2 regions of the Paraburkholderia nemoris genome follow, and region 1 is predicted to be linked to the other one. Evidence: riboswitches for the same ligand, from Rfam matches in the RefSeq annotation. Region 1 holds a riboswitch; the other holds the start of a gene.
The links. A riboswitch is a leader RNA that binds a small molecule or an ion and turns the genes downstream of it on or off. The one in region 1 is predicted to bind glycine.
Positions count from the first base shown of each region.

Region 2: linked by a shared signal. The riboswitch ahead of KHO33_RS02690 (D-amino acid dehydrogenase) and the one ahead of gcvT (glycine cleavage system aminomethyltransferase GcvT) in region 1 are both predicted to bind glycine.

Region 1 covers NZ_CAJNBO010000009.1:165,146-168,549, forward strand. Annotated here, with positions in the region: gene KHO33_RS16145 (oxidoreductase) at 1-687, shown strand, start outside; gene KHO33_RS16150 (hypothetical protein) at 907-1,260, shown strand; glycine riboswitch at 1,440-1,539, shown strand; glycine riboswitch at 1,574-1,733, shown strand; gene gcvT (glycine cleavage system aminomethyltransferase GcvT) at 1,814-2,932, shown strand; gene gcvH (glycine cleavage system protein GcvH) at 2,996-3,376, shown strand.
Region 2 covers NZ_CAJNBO010000001.1:611,408-614,811, forward strand. Annotated here, with positions in the region: gene KHO33_RS02685 (BON domain-containing protein) at 1-133, opposite strand, end outside; gene KHO33_RS02690 (D-amino acid dehydrogenase) at 484-1,695, opposite strand; glycine riboswitch at 1,871-1,964, opposite strand; gene KHO33_RS02695 (LysE family translocator) at 2,201-2,833, shown strand; gene KHO33_RS02700 (GNAT family N-acetyltransferase) at 2,859-3,392, opposite strand.

The DNA.
Region 1 (3,404 bases):
CATAACCGCCGCTGGGACGGTGATTTTCTGACCGTGCGGGATCTGCTTGCCAGCAGAGAGTTGGGACGCATCACGCAATACGAATCGCATTTCGACCGTTTCCGGCCGGAAGTTCGGCAGCGTTGGCGCGAGGAGGCTTCGCGCGGCGGCGGCCTGCTATTCGATCTGGGACCGCACCTGATCGATCAGGCGCTGGCTCTGTTCGGCGCACCGCAGACCGTGTCCGCGACGGTTCGGACGCATCGCGATCAAGCCAGTGCACCGGACTACGTCCATATTCAGCTGGGATACGGTGAGTTCGAGGTGGTGTTGCATGCCAGCGCGTTGACTGCGTACGTCGCGCCGAGGTTTACGATTCACGGCACGCAGGGGAGCTACGTGAAATACGGGCTCGATACGCAGGAAGATCAGTTGAAAGCCGGCTTGCGGCCTGGCGATGACGGGTTCGGCGCCGGCAATGCGCCCGGCGTGCTGCGTGTGCTCGAAGGCGATCAGGAAGTCGAGCGGGAGGTGCCTACGCGCAATGGCGAATACGTCGGCTTTTATATTGCCTTGGCGGATGCCATTCAGAACGGCGCGAAATTCCCCGTCAGTGCTCAGGACGCAGTCGACGTGATGACGATTATCGAGCTTGCAGCCCGGAGTTCGGAGGAAGGCGTCCGGTTGCCGTTTGAGCGCATTCGCTGACGTTTTCCTGCGCCACGGGGCGCTTTCTGCGCCACGGGGCGCTTTCTGCGCCATTGGCGGCAGCATGCGGACCATGCCGCCGCCAATGGCAAAAGCCTGACAACCCCGAAAGGAACATAACGTTACAAATAACCCCGCCTCCGCGGTCAGCGTGAATCCCCAACAATCCGTTGCTACCCCGGTAGCACCACAAAACGACAACGACCTCCCGGAGAGTCCATGCCCCGAATCGTCCGCGCACTTGCAGCATGCGCATTGCTCAGTTCTCTCGCCGCCTGCGTGGTGGCCCCTCAGCAACCCGCGCCGGCGCCGCGCCCTAACCCGCAACAGATCGCGGATCAGCGCTTCAACCAGGTCAACGGCCGTATCGACAACCTGAGCCGCCGCATCGACGCTCGCGTCAACCAAGGCTACTACCCGCCCCCGCAAGGCGGCGCGTTGCACCATCGCCTCGACGTGATCCGTCAGGAAGCCCACGACATGGCGGCGCAACACGGCGGCGGCCTGTCCGGCGACGAACAGCGCGTGCTGAATCAGGAACTGGACAACGCGGCACACGCCATCGGCGAATAAACCGGCGCTTAGTCGCGTCGCTTAATCGCGTCGGCTAATCGCACTGGTTCAGGCACCGAAGCAAAGAAGCGCGGGCATCACGTCCCGCGCTTTTTTTGACTGTCACGAATCCGCAGCACCAACCCCCATGCCCCTTGCGGGCCTTTATTTGACAAGCCCCCGGCCCTCGCGTACATTCGCCGCACGCGTCGGGAGAGCGTGCTGGCCGCAGAAATCGCAGGCCGCGCCGCCGAAGGGGCACACCCGCAAACTCTCAGGCAAAAGGACCGACTGCGTCGAAGAACCCGCGCCCAGGCAACATCAAGGCATCGGTTTTTCGCACTCTGGAGAGCGGCAGTAGCCGTCTGCATCGTTTAATCGAGCAGATTCTGGCAAGCTGCCCACCGAAGGGGCGCGCGTTTCACCGTAGCGATCACGGCTTCACTATCGCTCGGTAGCGCAATCTCTCAGGTATCGAGGACAGAGGGGTCATGCAACGCAATCGCTCGCAGGCATCAGCCGCGAGGCGTAGCGCCGCATGGCCTTTTTTGTTTCGCGAGACGCCTGAGGCCCCATGACCGAACTCAAACACACCCCGCTCAACGCCACCCATCGTGCGCTCAACGCCCGCATGGTCGATTTCGGCGGCTGGGACATGCCCGTCAACTACGGCTCGCAGATCGACGAACACCGCGCCGTGCGCACCGACGCCGGCATGTTCGACGTCTCGCATATGTGCGTCGTCGATTTCACCGGCGAACGCGTGCGCGCCTTCTTCGAACACGCGCTGGCCAATAACGTCGGCAAGCTGCAAACGCCGGGCCGCGCGCTCTACTCCTGTTTGCTGAACCCGAATGGCGGTGTGATCGACGATCTGATCGTCTATTACTTCAGCGAGACCCACTTCCGCCTGGTCGTCAACGCCGGCACCGCAGAGAAAGACGTCGCCTGGTTCACCAAGCTCAACACCGAAGGCAGCTACGGCCTGACCATCACGCCGCGCCGCGATCTGGCGATCGTCGCCGTGCAGGGCCCGAACGCCCGCGATAAGGTCTGGCAAGTCGCGCCGTCCAGCCGCACCTCCACCGAACTCCTTAAGCCGTTTAACGCCGCGATCGTCGACAACACGCCGTTTGGCGAATTGATGATTGCCCGCACCGGCTACACCGGCGAAGACGGTTTCGAAATCGTCCTGCCTGCTACGTCCGTCTGCGAATTCTGGGACGCATTGGTGCGTCAAGGCGTGCGCCCTGCGGGTCTCGGCGCGCGCGACACGCTGCGTCTCGAAGCCGGCATGAACCTCTACGGCCAGGATATGGACGACAACGTCTCGCCGCTGGACGCCGGCCTCGCCTGGACCGTCGATCTAAATTCGCAGCGCGATTTCGTCGGCAAGGCCAAGCTTGAGGCCGATGGCTCACAGGCCTCGTTCGTCGGCCTGATCCTGCTGAAGGAAAACGGCAAGGCGGCAGGCGTGCTGCGTGCTCACCAGAAAGTCGTCACGCCGCACGGCGAAGGCGAAATCACCAGCGGTACTTTTTCACCCACGATGCAGGAATCGATCGCCTTTGCGCGCGTGCCGAAAGGCGTGCAGCCGGGCGACACCGTTCACGTCCAGATTCGTGACAAAAACGTACCCGCAAGCGTGGTAAAACTGCCGTTCGTACGCAACGGCAAAGTGCTCGCAGTTTAAGCAGCCGGCGCGTGCGACATATCTTTTAAGTTCATACCGAATAACACCGCATAGGAGCATCCGATGAGCATCCCGGCCGATCTGAAATACACCGAATCGCACGAGTGGGTCCGCACCGAAGCAGACGGCACGCTGACGGTCGGCATCACCGACCACGCGCAGGAAGCGCTCGGCGACATCGTCTTCTTCGAAGTCCAGGAACTGGGCAAGACCGTCAACGCTGGCGACACCGTCGCCGTGATCGAGTCGGTGAAAGCCGCTTCCGATATCTACGCGCCGGTCTCTGGCGAAATCATCGAAGCGAACCCGGCCGTCGCCGACACGCCGGATGGCGTCAACAGCGCGCCGTACGAGAACTGGCTCTTCAAGATCAAGCCGGCTGCGGACGCATCGCAGGATCGCTTGATCGACGCGGACGCGTACGCCAAGGCCGTCGGCGCCTGATTCACCGCAAGTTGCACCATTACGTTTA
Region 2 (3,404 bases), on a different contig from region 1:
AGACCTTTACTCTTATCGCGTTTTTGGGCACCGCGGCATCCCACGCTAACCGCGTTCTGGCTTCAGCCGCGACCTGTCCATCACTCAGGCGCGAGCTCGGGTCGTTGCGTGTGACAGAGCGGGATCTGGTCATGGAGATTCCCTCGGGAGTGGGCCGCAATTGGACAACACTAGCAGATGTAGCGGGTTTTACCTTTGGGGACGCTTCGCCAGTTGCGTGTCAAATCAAGTCCAGGTCAATAGCTAGGGGAACGGCCGAATTGAGCCAAGGCTTACCGGTTGCTGAACCCCTAAGCGTGGGTACTTTCAAAGTCGCGGGATCCTGCAGCGGAAATCTCTGCCATCACCTGCCGCGCGATGCGGTAAGTGATGACAGAAGTCGCATGGGCGTCACCATGGAAGTGCGCCCGCTCAGGGATGTCTGGCGCTACGCAAGCGATGTCGCAGCATAGGGCCGATGTTCGCCGCGCAGGCAAGCAGGCCCTATGAAACAACCCCCGCCAAAACCTGCGCCGTAGCCGCCGACAACGTCCACCCCAAATGCCCATGCCCGGTGTTATAAAAAACGCCGTGCCGTTTGCCGCGGCCAACCTTCGGCAACATACTTGGCAACATCGGCCTTAACCCCGCCCAAGGAATCACCTTCGAAGTCGACACCTCAGGAAAATACCGTCGAGTCCAGTCGACCAGCGGCGCAATCCGATCCGACCGGATATCCCGATTGAATCCATTGATCTCCGCCGTCCCCGCAACCCTAAACCGATCCACGCCGAGCCGGCTCGTCACGATCTTCGCGCTGTCGTCGAGCAAACTGACCCACGGCGCGTTCTGCTGACTCACTTCATCGTCGAGACATACGGTGATCGAATAACCCTTAACCGGGTAGACGTTCACGTGATCGCCAAGCATCGCCGCGAAGTCGCGGCTCTTCACACCGGCGCACACCACGATCCGCTCGAAAGCAAACCGTTGCGATTCACCTTCCAGATTGACCATCAACGAAAAGCGTCCCTCAGCCGGCTGCTCGATCGACGTAATTTCCGCGTCGTAGTGAAACTCGACACCATGCCGCACGCAAGCTTCAGCCAACCCACGCGTGAACTTGTGAATATCGCCAGTGGAATCGGATGGCGTAAAAAACCCACCAAAAAAATCACCATGCAGCGTGGGCTCGATCGCGTGCAATTCGCTCGACGTCACCGGATTCCGCTCCAGACCACCTTCGCGCAGCAGTTCATTTACCTTGCTGGCCGCATCGAATTCCTTGCGCGTCTTGTAGATATGCAAAATCCCGCGCCGCTCCAGATCGAAGTCGATCCCTTCGCGCTCGGCAATCGAAAACAGGTGCTCGCGCGCGGCAATCGCGAGCCGCACCGTTTCGACCGTGTTCGTCCGGTAATGCGGGATCTGCCGCAGAAATTCACCCATCCACGAATACTTGTGCCACGTGGGCATCGGATTGAGCAGCAGCGGGGCGTCGCGTGTGAGCATCCAGCGCAAGCCCTTGAGCACCGTGGCCGCGCTGTTCCAGACTTCGGCATTGCTGGCGGACAACTGGCCGCCGTTGGCGAACGAGGTCTCCATCGCCGCATAGCGATGGCGTTCGAACACGGTGACGTGGTGGCCGCGCTGCGCCAGGGCGTGCGCAGTCGTAACGCCGGTAATGCCGGCGCCGATAATGGCGATTCGTGACATGACATGGTCCAGAGTAGTTGAGCATCACCGGTGTCGATTTCGTGTCGAAACCGGCGTCGATGCCCCATCTGTCCATGTACCTGAGAGTTTCTTCCTGTGAGCATACGCATCGCGATGCATGCGGTATGCAGGGAATCCCCTTCGGTGGGCGCGCATGGCGCCGCTCTCCAGATGTTCCAGCTGCGCGGTCCTTTTGCCTGAGAGTTTCCGGGGCGGTTGCTCCGTCGGCGTCGTCACAATCCTCTGACGATCTCTCCCGCGCTGCATTGCAGAACGGCTAGACGATACCGGGCAATAAATTTCGCCGCAAGTGTTTCTTTCGATGCAACGCGCCATCTGAGCAGTACGGCGCCATATGCAACGGCGCGTCCGCCCCACTAACTAGCGCAATCAAAGCCATTCAACTGCCTATAGGGACTTTTTATGTGGGGGTTTAAGGCTTGAACCGGCGGCGTCGGCTATATTTGGCGGCATTGCCCGACTTCAATTCCCACAGGAGAACGCCGTGCCCGCTGCCACAACGCTGCTTGCCTTTGCCCTGGTCTCGCTCGGCATGGTGCTCACGCCCGGCCCGAACATGATCTATCTGATCTCCCGATCGCTCTGCCAGGGGCGGCGAGCAGGGCTCGTGTCGCTCGGCGGCGTCGCGCTCGGCTTTGTGTTCTACATGTTTTGTGCGGCGTTCGGTATCACCGCGCTGCTGTTGACGGTGCCCTACGCGTACGACGCGCTGCGTTTCGGCGGCGCGCTCTACCTGCTCTATCTGGCGTGGCAGGCGGTCAAGCCGGGCGGCCGCTCGCCGTTCCAGGTGCGCGACCTGCCGCACGACAGCCGCCGCAAACTGTTCACCATGGGGCTCGTCACGAACCTCGCGAATCCGAAGATCGCGGTGATGTATCTGTCGCTGCTGCCGCAATTTATTTCACCGGAGCACGGCAGCGTGCTCACGCAGTCGATCGCGCTGGGTTGCGTGCAAATTGTCGTCTCCGTCACGATCAACGCGTTGATTGCGATCATGGCAGGTTCGATCGCCGGGTTTCTCGCTGGGCGCCCGGTGTGGCTGCTGGTGCAACGCTGGCTGATGGGCACCGTGCTCGCCGGTCTGGCCGTGCGCATCGCGCTCGATTCGCGCCGTTAAACCACGCGATGCAGACTCGCCTGCGTCACGCTCGTAGCGTCTTGTACATGATGGTGGTTGAATCGAGCCGCTCCTCCAGTGTGTCGCGGCAAAACTGCGGGATCACACCAGCCGTTTGATAACCCAGCGCGGCATAGAGCGGCTCGGCCTTGTCGCCGGTGCGCGTATCGAGCGTCAGCAGGCTGCGCTGTAGCTGGTGCGCACGGTGTTCCAGTTCCGCCATCAACGCTTTGGCGATACCCAGGCGTCGGAACGACGGATGGACCAGCAGCTTGCGCACCTCGGCGCGGTGACGCTGGTTCGGCATCGTGTCGTAATCGAGTTGCACGGTACCGGCGATCGCCTCGCCATGGCGAGCAACAAAAAGCACGAGCGCGCCGGCACGCAGCGACGGCAGCACCTTGCCGCTCCAGAACGCCTCACTTTCCTCGACGCTATACGGCAATACAAAGCCAACGCTCGCACCGTCATGGACGCAGGCACGCAGCAGCGCGCCGAGTTCGGGCAGATGGCGAACGAGGTCGTCGGCGGAAAAGGTCGTGATGGTGGTCGCGTTCATGTTCATGGTGGC